3 regions of the Huintestinicola butyrica genome follow, and region 2 is predicted to be linked to each of the others. Evidence: predicted binding sites of a transcription regulator. Region 2 holds the regulator's gene; each other region holds the start of a gene.
What was found. The regulator HrcA, encoded in region 2, represses chaperone genes, less so after heat shock. The targets are predictions, from matches to a motif close to TGTTAGCACTCNNNNNNNNNGAGTGCTAACA.
Positions count from the first base shown of each region.

Region 1: the regulator HrcA is predicted to act here: its motif matches at 2,392-2,422, upstream of htpG (molecular chaperone HtpG).
Region 3: the regulator HrcA is predicted to act here: its motif matches at 2,186-2,216, upstream of OCV68_RS00265 (Hsp20/alpha crystallin family protein).

Region 1 covers NZ_JAOQKB010000001.1:202,127-206,411, reverse strand. Annotated here, with positions in the region: partial or broken gene OCV68_RS00940 (TIGR03960 family B12-binding radical SAM protein) at 1-1,394, opposite strand, end outside; gene OCV68_RS00935 (HAD family hydrolase) at 1,422-2,225, opposite strand; gene htpG (molecular chaperone HtpG) at 2,497-4,285, shown strand, end outside.
Region 2 covers NZ_JAOQKB010000014.1:27,202-31,486, reverse strand. Annotated here, with positions in the region: gene dnaK (molecular chaperone DnaK) at 1-966, opposite strand, end outside; gene grpE (nucleotide exchange factor GrpE) at 1,031-1,627, opposite strand; gene hrcA (heat-inducible transcriptional repressor HrcA) at 1,632-2,702, opposite strand; gene OCV68_RS12560 (CPBP family intramembrane glutamic endopeptidase) at 3,051-4,205, shown strand; partial or broken gene OCV68_RS12555 (nucleoside deaminase) at 4,202-4,285, shown strand, end outside.
Region 3 covers NZ_JAOQKB010000001.1:59,557-63,841, forward strand. Annotated here, with positions in the region: gene groL (chaperonin GroEL) at 1-2, opposite strand, end outside; gene OCV68_RS00250 (co-chaperone GroES) at 51-335, opposite strand; gene OCV68_RS00255 (Hsp20/alpha crystallin family protein) at 624-1,049, opposite strand; gene OCV68_RS00260 (Hsp20/alpha crystallin family protein) at 1,160-1,567, opposite strand; gene OCV68_RS00265 (Hsp20/alpha crystallin family protein) at 1,614-2,021, opposite strand; gene OCV68_RS00270 (metal-dependent transcriptional regulator) at 2,282-2,656, opposite strand; gene OCV68_RS00275 (hypothetical protein) at 3,091-3,594, shown strand; gene OCV68_RS00280 (hypothetical protein) at 3,706-4,285, opposite strand, start outside.

The DNA of each region.
Region 1 (4,285 bases), on a different contig from region 2:
AAAGGTGTAAATGGCTTTGGCACAAAGGTGGCGCAGCTGATGGAAATGCTCAGCTTCTGACCTCTCGGTCTGTCCTTCATATTAAAGTACAGGTCTGCTATGCGCTTGGCAAGGTCGGCTATGCCGATGATGTCCTCGTCCGTTTCGGTGGGAAGTCCCAGCATGAAATAAAGCTTTACTCCCGCATATCCGCCCTCGAAAGCCGTGCAGCAGGCAGACATTATCTCATCTTCCGTGAGATTTTTGTTGATAACATCACGGAGACGTGCCGTTCCCGCTTCCGGCGCAAAGGTAAGTCCGCTTTTTCTTACCTTGGAAAGCTGCTCCATAAGCTCCTTGTTGAAGCGGTCGATACGCATGGAGGGCAGCGCAAGATTTATCCTCTCGCCCTCGGTGTAGCCCGTCATCTTGGAAAGCACGCCCTCGATATCGTAATGGTCGCTGGTGCTCAGCGATGCAAGTGACAGCTCCTCATAGCCCGATGAGCTGCAAAGGCATTTGGCTTCTTTTAATATAGTATCCGCCCTTTTCTCTCTGAACGGACGATAGATAAAGCCTGCCTGACAGAAACGGCAGCCACGTATGCAGCCTCTCAGCACCTCAACCACGGAGCGGTCGTGAACTATCTCGGAAAAGGGAATAACGAACTTTTCGGGATAGAACACCTTGTCAAAGTCGGCAATGATGCGCTTTGTAACCTTTTCTGGCACGCCTGCACGGTTGGGCACAACGCTTTCTATCCTGCCGTCCTCCTTGTAGGAAACGTCATAGAAGGACGGAACATATATGCCGCCTATCTGTGCAGCCCTTTCAAGGAAGCTCTGCTTTGTGTATTCGCCCGACTTTTTCATCTGCTCGTAAAGCTCCATCAGCTCAAGGTTGGCTTCCTCGCCCTCGCCGATAACAAACAGGTCGATAAAATCACACAGGGGTTCGGGATTGCATACGCATGGGCCGCCCGCAATTACAATGGGGTCATCTTCACTGCGTTCAGCCGCCGGCACAGGCAGACCTGCCAGGTCAAGCATATTCAGGATATTTGTGTAGCAAAGCTCGTACTGAATAGTAAAGCCGATGAAATCGAACTCCTTTATGGGGTCAAGGCTCTCCAGACCGTAAAGGGGTATGTCATTTTCACGCATGAGCGCCTCGTAATCGGGCCACGGCGCAAAAACACGCTCGCACCACCAGTTCTCACGGGCATTTTTCAGGGAGTAGAGTATTTTCATGCCGATGTGGGACATTCCCACGTCGTATGCGTCGGGGAAGCAGAAAGCAAAGCGCACATCTACCTTGCTTTTATCCTTTACAACGCTGTTGAACTCTCCGCCGATGTATCTTGAGGGGGATTTAACTTTAAGCAGCTGCTTCTGAATTTTATCTTTAAGTTCCATTATCAGTTCCTTTTGTAATATTCCACGTCATATTTTCAGCTCGGGGATATGAGCTTTTATCTCACGGACAACGCCGTTATCATCATTTGAGGGGGCAATATAATGCGCCGCACTTTTAAGCTGCGGGTGAGCATTTTCCATGGCAAAGCTGTATTTGCAGCAGCTCATCATCTCATAGTCGTTAAGATAATCGCCGAAAACCATTGCCTCGTCATAGCCTGCGCCAAGCCTTTCCATAAGCTTTGTTACGGCAGTGCCCTTGTTGACCGTTTTTCCCACGATATCCACCCAGCAGGTGTTTGAAAGGATAACGTTGAAATCATCGGAAAAGCGCTTCATTGCAGGATAGACCTGCGTTTCGGCGTTCTTGTCAAAAAGTGCTATCTTGATTATCCTGTCGTCGTCCGGTATCACGCTGAAGTCATTCACCGTTTTCAGGCGGGCGCAGTAGGTGTTGCAGCTGTCGGAAAAATCCTTGTCGCTGTCAGCCACATATGCGCAGTTCTCTCCCGAAAGCAGAATACGCACACCCTTGTCGTAAAGCTTCTCCGCCTCATGCACCATGGCAAGAACATCATCGGCGGGCATGGGCAGGGAGTAGATAAGCTGACCCTTTTCATATGCCACGCCGCCGTTTTCGGCAATGAACATCATCTTGTCACGCACGGGCATAAAAAGCTTTTCCACGCCGTAATACTGCCTGCCGGAAGCGGCGGCAAAGGTGATGCCCATATCATAAAGCTTTTCCACCAGCTCCATAAAGCCGTCGGGAAGAGCATGACTGCTGTTCAGAAGTGTGCCGTCAAGATCGGCGGCGATAAATTTTATCATCTGAGATCCTCTCTTCAAAAAAGTTTCCGAATAATTATAGCATATCGCAGGGAATAATTCAACGGATAATTATAAACAGCAATGCGCCGCTGATATGCCAAATATGAACAAAATGTAAAATTTGGCATTCCGCTCTTGATTTTGCCAAAGGAAAGGTATATACTAATGTTAGCACTCAAAAAGAAAGAGTGCTAACACTTACAAGATGAAAGTGCTAAAATCCACTGCTTCCGTTCGGGAACAGTACATTTACATAAAAGGATGTGTTATTATGGCTGAAACAAAACAGTTCAAAGCAGAATCCAAGCGTCTGCTTGATATGATGATCAACTCCATTTATACTCATAAGGAAATATTCCTCCGTGAGCTTATCTCCAACGCCAGCGATGCTATCGACAAGCTGTATTTCAAGTCTCTTACTGATGACAAGGTTGGCATGAACAAGGACGATTTCAAGATTGAGATAACTGCCGACAAGGAAAACAAGGTGCTCACTATCTCCGATAACGGTATCGGTATGACCGCCGATGAGCTGGAAAACAACCTTGGTATCATCGCAAACAGCGGCTCCTTCAAGTTCAAGAACGAGAACGAAAAGACAGACGATGTTGATATCATCGGTCAGTTCGGCGTAGGCTTCTACTCCGCTTTCATGGTAGCAAAGGAAGTTGAGGTCCGTTCCAAGGCTTACGGTTCCGACAAGGCTTATATGTGGAAGTCCAGCGGCGCTGACGGCTACACTATTGAAGAGTGCGACAAGGACAGCGTTGGTACAGAAATTCGCCTGACCCTCAAGGACGACACCGAAACCGAGTGCTATGACGAGTATCTTGAAGCCTCCACCATCAAGGAGCTTGTAAAGAAATACTCCGACTATATCCGCTTCCCCATCAAGATGGACGTGGAAAAGACTAAGAGAAAGGCTGACGCCAAGGAGGACGATTATTCCGACGACGCTTACGAGACCGTTATCGAGAACGAGACCCTCAACAGCATGGTCCCCCTCTGGAGAAAGAACAAGAACGAGCTTAAACCCGAGGATTACAACAACTTCTACAAGGAAAAGTTCTTCGACTACACCGACCCTCTCAAATATATCCACTCAAAGATCGAGGGTACCGTTACATATGATTCCCTGCTGTTCATTCCCGCAAGAGCGCCTTTCAACTTCTACTCCAAGGACTACGAAAAGGGTCTGCAGCTTTATTCCAGCGGCGTGCTTATCTCCGACAAGTGCGCTGACCTGCTCCCCGACTACTTCTCATTTGTAAGAGGTCTGGTAGATTCCGCAGACCTGTCGCTGAACATCTCCCGTGAAATGCTTCAGCACGATCACCAGCTCAAAACCATTGCAAAGTCCATTGAAAAGACGATCAAGAGCGAGCTGAAAAAGATGCTCAACAACGAGCGTGAAAAGTACGAGCAGTTCTGGAAGACCTTCGGTATCCAGATAAAGTTCGGCGTTTACGACAATTACGGCAGAGACAAGGACGCTGTTGAGGATCTGCTGATGTTCACCTCCTCCCACGAAAACAAGCTCACCACCCTTGATGAGTATGTTTCCAGAATGAAGGAAGAGCAGAAGTACATCTACTATGCTGCAGGCGACAGCGTTGAGAAGATACAGGCTCTCCCCCAGACCGAGCTGCTTCGTGACAAGGGTTATGAGATACTTTACCTCACCGATAACGTGGACGAGTTTGCTGTCAAGGTGCTCATGCGCCACGGCGACAAGGAGTTCAGGAACGTTTCCGAGGGTGATCTTGGCATTGACACCGAGGCTGAAAAGGAAGAGACCAAGAAGCTTGCCGAGGAAAACAAGGATATGCTCTCATTCATCACCGCAGCTCTTGATGGCAAGGTAAAGGAAACAAAGATATCCGACAAGCTGAAATCTCACCCTGTCTGCATCTCCAGCTCCGGTCAGATCTCCCTTGAAATGGAGAAGATACTCAACCAGAATCCTCAGAACGAGAAAGTCAAGTCCGAAAAAGTCCTGGAGATCAACCCCAACCACAAGATATTTGCCGCAATGCAGAAGCTTTACGGCGAGGACAAGG
Region 2 (4,285 bases):
TTCCTGAACAGCGGGGATTCTTGAAGAACCGCCGACCATGAGTACCTTGTGTATATCAGCGGGCTTGAGGCCTGCATCGGAAAGAGCCTGCTTTACGGGGCCCATTGTGGATTCAACGAGGTCGTGGGTAAGCTCATCGAACTTAGCCTTTGTAAGAGTAAGCTCAAGGTGCTTAGGACCTGTTGCATCAGCTGTGATGTAGGGGAGATTTATCATAGAGGAAGGAGTGGAGGAAAGCTCGATCTTGGACTTTTCTGCTGCTTCCTTGAGTCTCTGCATAGCCATCTTATCCTTGGTAAGGTCGATTCCGTCGGAAGCCTTGAAGGACTCGATCATCCAGTTGATTATTCTCTGGTCGAAGTCATCGCCGCCCAGGTGGTTGTTACCTGCGGTAGCCTTAACTTCCTGAACACCGTCGCCCATCTCAATGATGGATACATCGAATGTACCGCCGCCCAGGTCGTAAACCATAACGGTCTGATCCTGTTCCTTATCGATGCCGTAGGAAAGAGCCGCAGCGGTAGGCTCGTTGATGATACGCTTTACGTTAAGACCTGCGATCTGACCTGCATCCTTTGTTGCCTGACGCTGTGCGTCGGTGAAGTATGCGGGAACGGTGATTACAGCTTCTGTAACGGGTTCGCCGAGATATGCCTCAGCATCAGCCTTAAGCTTCTGGAGGATCATAGCGGAAATTTCCTGAGGAGTGTACTTCTTGCCGTCGATGTCAACCTTGTAGTCGGTACCCATGTGTCTCTTGATAGAGGAAATGGTTCTTTCAGCGTTGGTAACTGCCTGACGCTTTGCAACCTGACCAACAAGTCTTTCGCCTGTCTTTGTGAAGCCTACAACGGAAGGCGTGGTTCTTGCACCCTCAGAGTTGGGGATTACGACTGCGGAGCCGCCTTCCATAACTGCTACGCAGGAGTTAGTTGTACCAAGGTCAATACCAATAATCTTTGACATATAAATTCTTCCTTTCAAAATGTCGCTTTAAGCGGCTGTGATTTTCATTTTTTGCGTTCGGTCATCACGGATTTGCAACTGTTACCATTGCGTGGCGGATGACCTTGTTGCCCATGATGTAGCCCTTCTGGAGAACTGCCGCTACGGTGTTTTCTCCCAGGTTCTCATCTGTGATCTGGCTTACGGCGTTGTGGAAATTGGGGTCAAAGGGCTTGCCTTCTGCTTCTATTTCCTTTACGCCAAGCTTTTCGAGGATAGCGGTGTACTGCCTGAAAATCATCTCAACGCCCTTTTTGAAGTTAGCGTCGGCACATTCGGCGGTGAGCGCTCTTTCAAAGTTATCTATTACCGAAAGAACTTCGGTGACAGCCTTTGTAAGGGCATTGTCGTATGCGTCCTGCTTTTCTTTGAGGGAACGTGTGCGGTAATTGTAATATTCCGCATCAAGTCTGAGATATTTCTCCTTTTCATCGGCAAGCTCTTTTTCAAGAGCCTCTATCTTCTGCTGAAGCTCAGCTGTTTTATCTGCTTCGGCAGCTGCGGCTTCCGTTTCAGTTGCAACATCGGCAGCTGCATCGGTCTCAGCAGCTTCGGCAGCATTTTTCATGCTCTCCTCAGCTTCGGATGTCTGCTGTGAAGGGTCCTTAACTTCTTCTGTCATTTATCTAATCATCCTTTCCGTTTTTGTCATCGGGAAGTGCAGCAGTTGTAAGTGCGGGCTGCTGCGGTTCATCGGCGCTTTCCGTAAGGATATCGCTGATCTTATCCGTCAGATATTCAATATAGGGTATGATCTTTGCATAATCAAGCCTCATGGGACCTATCAGCCCCAGAGAACCTGCTGTCTTTCCGCCCTTTTTGATAGGCGAAACGATCATGCTGGAATTGCTTATAACAAATCCTCCGTCCTCTCCGAACATCACCCTCAGACCGCTGAAGCTGTCGTCCAGAAGCTTGGAGAATTCATTTTTACGTTCAAGGAAGTTTATCACATCTTCCGCACCGATATCGTTCCTTGCAAGGAGATTTTTCTCGCCGCTCACATGAACGTCGTTCTGCATAAAGCTCTTTGCAAGCTCCCTGATACCGTTCATCAGAGGTGTAAGCGTTACGGCGTATGTTCCCATAGCCTCCGCCAGCTTTTCGATGGTCTCATCGGAAAGACTGTCAATGCTTACTCCGCTGAGGTTTTCAGTCATATAGTTGTTGAAGAACTGGAGCTGTTCGTTTGTAAGATCAAACTCCAGCCTGCACATTTTGTTCTGGATACTGCCCGATGAGGTTATCATCAGAAGCACATACATTCGCTTGCCTGTGGGTATCGCATCGACCTTTGCTATTACCGAGAACTGGGGAGATATGCTTGAAACCACTGTAACGCAGTTTGTGATCTCTGCCAGAGCCTTTGAAGCACTGTCGATGAGAGCATCCTCGGCGGGATTATCGGAATCCAGCATATTGTCAAGCATCTGCTTTTCGCTGTCGCTGAGTGCCTTTTCGGGCATCAGCTGGTCGATATAAAGCTTGTAGCCTTTGTATGTGGGGATACGGCCTGCTGAGGTGTGGGGCTGTTCAAGGTAGCCCAGCTGTTCAAGCATTGCCATATCGTTTCTGATAGTTGCGGGGGAAACTCGGATATCGGGCATTGAGGCGATGGTCTTGGAACCGACGGGCTCGCCCGTGACGATATATTCGTTCACGACAGCAGCTAAGATCTTAAGTTTTCTGTCATCCATCGGTTATCACCGCTTTCATTAGCACTTTGGATTTATCTCTGTTAGCACTCTTTCTCTCTGAGTGCTAATTATATTATACACCATTTTTTCCACTTGTCAAGGGGTTTTGCAAAATTTTTTAGCAAATTATCACATTGAGTGCTAAAATGCCCGCAAACCGCCTGATACAGCGGAATTTTTGTGATGAAACGGTGAATGAACGGGCATTGCACTCATATCTTCATATTATTTGCATTTATAATAGTAAGCCCGATATCCGCAGAAAACTGTTAAAAAGTTAATAGTTAAGAAATATTTGCGTGGTATAATAATCTTAATTGTATCAGTTTGCAAAAGGGGAGTGAGGGCTTGGCAAAAAATCATAAGCATGATACCAGCGACAGCAGGATAGCTTCGCTTAAAGCTCAGGATAAAGAGTATAACGAGATGTACCGCAAATGGCGTATCGAACACAAGCAGGACTACGGCTTCTACTTTTTCGACAACTCCGACGAGCTTACATACCGTGACGGCGAGGGCTTTATCACCGAGTATCCCGAGGCTGTCGAGCGCAGCGCCGTAACGGGGATACATTCCCTTGTGGCAAATGCACTTATCATATATATAGTAATAAACATTCTTGTCACCGCAGTGGATTATTTTACGCCCTTTAAAACGGTGCATGACCTTTCTTATAATTCACTGGGCTTTTTCACGGGCGATGAAGGCCCTGCCATTGTTATGACCTACGTGGTGAACATACTGCGCAGGCTTATACCTATATTCTATATTGTCAGCAAGACAGGCATTCCCATGAGAGTTCTTGTGCCTGTGAAAATATCCAACAAGCCTCTGTTTTTGATGGCAGTCCCTATGGCAATGTGCATTATGGGAATAAATATACTGCTCTCGAAATTTGAGTTCCTGTTTGTGGGTATGATAGGTGTTGACGGCATGAACCGAATATGGCTCCCCGATGAGCCTGTCCCGTCAGTGATGTACTGCATACTGTCCGTGCTGATAGTGCCCATTCTCAGCGAGTTTATGCACAGGGGGCTTATCATGCAGGTGCTAAGGCAGTTCGGCGACGGATATGCCCTTGTTGCCACCAGCATATTTGCGGCTATCACTATAGGAAATCCGGGAACATATCTGTTCCACTTTGTATCATCGCTGATGATAGGCTACTTTTCCATTCGCACAGGCTCGTTTATCACGGCGGTGCTAATGCGTGTGACTATCAGCGCCAGCTCCTACTTTATGACCGTGGTGAGGGATTCGGGCAGGTTTGCGGACACATATATCATCATCACCCTTATTATTGTCGTAATATACCTGACTATCGGCGTATTTTCACTTATAGCGTTTATGAAGAACCACAGCAACAAGATAAGCCTTCCGCTTTATGAGATGTATCTTAACCGCAGGGAGCGCTTTATGTGCTGCGTTACCAATCCTTCCATGATAATGTGGGTGTCCTTTGCGGTAATGCAGGTGGTGATAAACCTGGGCGGTGTGCAATGAGCGAAGAATATATGCGCCGTGCCATTGAGCTTGCAAAGGAGGCTGCCGCTGCGGGGGAAGTCCCTGTGGGAGCGGTGGTC
Region 3 (4,285 bases), on a different contig from region 2:
ATTATAATTACCTCCAAAAATTGAAATGGGATTTGTTCAGATCATGCCGATTACTCAACAACTGCGAGAATATCGGACTGACGGAGAATAGTGTACTCCTGACCATCGAGCTTGACCTCGGTGCCTGCGTACTTGGAAGCGAGAACCTTCTGACCAACCTTAAGAGTCATCTTGACCTCATTGCCGTCAACCATTCCGCCGGGGCCAACCTCGACGATTTCAGCGATCTGGGGCTTTTCCTTGGCATTGCCTGTAAGGATGATACCGCTCTTTGTGGTTTCCTCAGCCTCAACCATCTTAATAACAACTCTGTCTGCAAGTGGCTTGATTTTCATTATAAAAAACTCCTTCCTATAATAGCCGCCTACCTTTTTATCGGTTAGCAGTCAATCAATTCATGTGTTAGCACTCTTATTTCTTGAGTGCTAAATATATTTTACCATGTTCTGCGAAAAAATCAAGTGTTTTTATGCAATTACCTGCATTTTCGTCACTATGCACAATCAATGTAGAATAATTCAAAAACTGATTATGCAATTTACATCTGCCCGCAGCTCATGGGGATCTTTTCAGAAAACATGAGGCTGCGCAGAACTGACTGTGCAGCCTCATGCAAAACAAGGTTATCCAACTGTAAGACGCCGTGTCTCAGGCTTGGTTGTCTGAGTCTTGGGGAGGATCATTTCGAGAACGCCGTTCTTATATTCGGCGGAGATATGGTCAGCGTCCACGTCCGAGATGTCAAAGGAACGGCTGAATGAACCGTAGGAGCGTTCACGGCGGATATAATTGCCCTTGTCGTCCTTCTCCTCGTTCTCGGTGCTGTGCTCGGCGCTGACGGTCATATAGCCGTCGGAGATATCAACGGAGATATCCTCTTTATTGAATCCGGGAAGCTCAGACTCAATAATATATCTGTCACCCTCGTCCCTTATATCGGTGCGGCAGCTGTTTTCGGACATATCATCGGAAAAAAGTCCGCCGAAGAAATCCTTGAAGGGGTTGAAGATACTGTTTTCATTGTTTCTGTAATTTGTTAAGCCATACATATAAATTCCTCCATTCGTAGTATATTGCTGTGTGACCTGCTTTAACGGGTCACTGTCATTATATCTACAGCTTAAACATGGAAGTGTCCTCCGTGATGATATATATGATATCAGTTAATGGTAAGCTTCTTGGAAGCGGGAGCCTCAGGCTGCTTCTTGGGGAGCACCATTATCAGGATACCGTTCTTGTAGTCGGCAGTGATCTTGTCGCTGTCGATGCCTGTGATATCAAAGGAACGCTCATATGAGCCGTAAGAACGCTCACGGCGGATATACTTGCCCTCCTTTTTCTCCTCGTTCTCAGCCTTGTGCTCGGCTTTGAGGGTAAGAGAATTGCCGCTGATATCAACTGAGATATCCTCTTTGTTGAAACCGGGAAGCTCGGACTCCATTATGAAGCGGTCTCCCTCGTCCCTGATGTCCGTGCGGCAAGGGTCAGCGGACATATTGTCGAAAAATCCCTTGAAGGGGTCAAAGATATCAAAATCGCCTTTTCTGTAATTAGTTAAACCGTACATATAGATTCCTCCGATCGTTATATATTGTAAGCTGATGTTTATGTTATCAGTTTATTGTAAGCTTTCTTGAAGCGGGAGCCTGAGGCTTCTTCTTGGGAAGCACCATGGTAAGGATACCGTTCTTGTAATCTGCTGTGATGTTTTCGGTATCAATGCCCGCAATATCGAATGTTCTTTCGTAAGAGCCATAGGAGCGCTCACGGCGGATATACTTGCCTTTCTTGCTCTCCTCGGTCTCGGCCTTGTGCTCTGCTTTCAGTGTAAGTGAGTTGCCGTTGAGGTCAACGGTGATATCTTCCTTGTCAAAGCCGGGAAGCTCGGACTCCATGATGAACTTGTCATCGTCCTCTCTGATATCTGTGCGGCAGGCACGAACGCCGCTCTTTGCAAATGCCTTGTCAAAGTCATTGACTGAATCAAAGAAATTTCTTTCAAAAGGTGTTAATCCGTACATATAAAACGCTCCTTTAAAATCTAATTATTATCATTGAGATAAGCATTGCATAGGAACCATCTTCTTTCATCTTTCCTTTGCTCTCTTTCTTATCTCCTTTTGATGTCTATATAATACAGCCCTATTATGATAGAAAAATCACGCTTTTGTGATAGAATGATGAAACTTAGCACTCACGCAAAAAGAGTGCTAACAGATGAGACGTCAGAGTGCTAACAGCAGACAAAAAAATTCCTCGGATCACAGACCCGAGGAAAATATCAGTCGTGGAATTTATGTTCAGCGGTAAATTCTTTCAGCTTCTGATAGCTTTCATCGCTGATAATGTGTTCTATCTTGCAGGCATCGTGAGCGGCTATCTCATGATCTACGCCCAGCACCTTTTCAAAGAACTCGGTTATGATAACATGGCGCTCGTAAATGGATTCAGCCTTTGCCTTGCCCTTTTCGGTAAGCATTATCTGACCGCCTGATTCAACGGTGATGAAGCCATCGTCCTTGAGGATATTCATAGCACGGCTGATGCTTGGCTTTGAGTAATTGAGCTCAGCGGCAATATCCACCGAACGGACAAAGCCTGTTTTTCTGTGAAGGAGAAGTATAGTCTCCAGATAATCTTCGCCCGATTCGTAAATTGGCATATGATCGCTCCCTTAAAAATATAAATTATTTATATTGTAGCATATATTTTCGGGCTTGGCAAGGGGTTTGGAAAAGTTTTGCGGAAATTCGGTGCAGGCGCATATGATATGACGGTTTATATCTGTATCTGTCATAAAATTTTCCCGTTCTTTTCCGCACCTGCTTTTCATATTATTATATGTGAATAATACTAATCACCAATAAAACTATAGACAAAAAAATCATCGCATAATCCATATATGCAAGATTATGCTCGATTTTTGTATAGCTTTTAATTGGTGCTTAGTATAACAAGAAAAAATCGGTCAAGAATAAAACCGTGTCAGAAAATTCTGTAATACTAATCTTCAATCGCTCTATAGGCAAAGCCGAGGATTTGTCTGTAGGTTGATTGAAGATTAGTATAAATGTGAAAGGAATGTAACCTATGAAAAAGATGACCGCTGCCGTATTATCCGCCGCACTGCTGGCTGCCGTGGGTTCGAATGCCTGCGCATATGACAAGTCCCTGCCACTGCCCGATGTGAACACCGAGTTCAAAACATATATGGATTACCGCACCATAACCGATACATCGTCCGCTCAGTACGACCTCCAGCAGCACGCATACACCGACAGTCAAGGCATAAGGCGTGTTGACGGAGATGTGTGCGTTGCCCTTGGCACAGCCTATGCCGACAGCTGCGGGGAGCGGTTTGAGATAACCCTTGATTCGGGCAACTCCTTTACCGCCGTTGTGGGAGACATCAAGGCAGACTGCCACACCGACCCCTCAAACCGCTATGTTGAGCTGTGGGAGGGGCACGGAGACATGGTGGAGTTTATCGTCGAGACCGAAGAGCTTGACGATGACATCAGGCTCATGGGCAGCATCGGCGAATATGATGACTACAGCGGCAGCGTTGTGTCTATTGTAAGGCTTGAGGAATGATATGATGCTCTGCACCGTTTTTGCGGTGCAGGGCTTTATTATTTGTTTCTCGGCTTCACATTACAAAAAATCTCCCTGCACCTTTGTGATGCAGGGAGATCATATTACATATTAAACTTTTCGTATTGCATTGAATATTGCAAATATCGCCACAAATATCAGGTTGTACAGCAGAATATTTGTTACCGTAAGCTCTGCCATTGAATGGAGAAGCACCAGCGTCAGCGTCAGCAGAATACCCAGCAGTATTTCTGCCGCCTGCATTGCTATTCCTGCGGAGATCGTTCCTCTCAGTCGGTTTGCTCCGATTATCAGCTGAGCAAAGGAAGCAAATCTTCCCGAGCAGGCAAGTGTTGCGGGACGCTTTGCTGCATACTCGGTGGTCTGCTCGAAATCTGTGTGAAGTCTGAAAGGTATCAGCCTGAACAGTGCGGGTGTTACTTCAAAAAGCTCTGACAGCCTGTGCACCGAAAGCATGGAATCCACTGAGCGGAGCATTACTGCAATTCCGCTGCGCTCCAGCTCTTTAAGTGCGTTCTTTATCTGGTGCGATGGCATAAGCTCGATTATGAACATTGCCGACAGTTGACCCGATATTGAAAGGTAAACGGCGATCTTGTCCTCGCCCGTATATTCCTTTTCCTTTGCCACTGAGGGGAGACCCTCGATGCTGTGGTTCTGCATAAGCTCT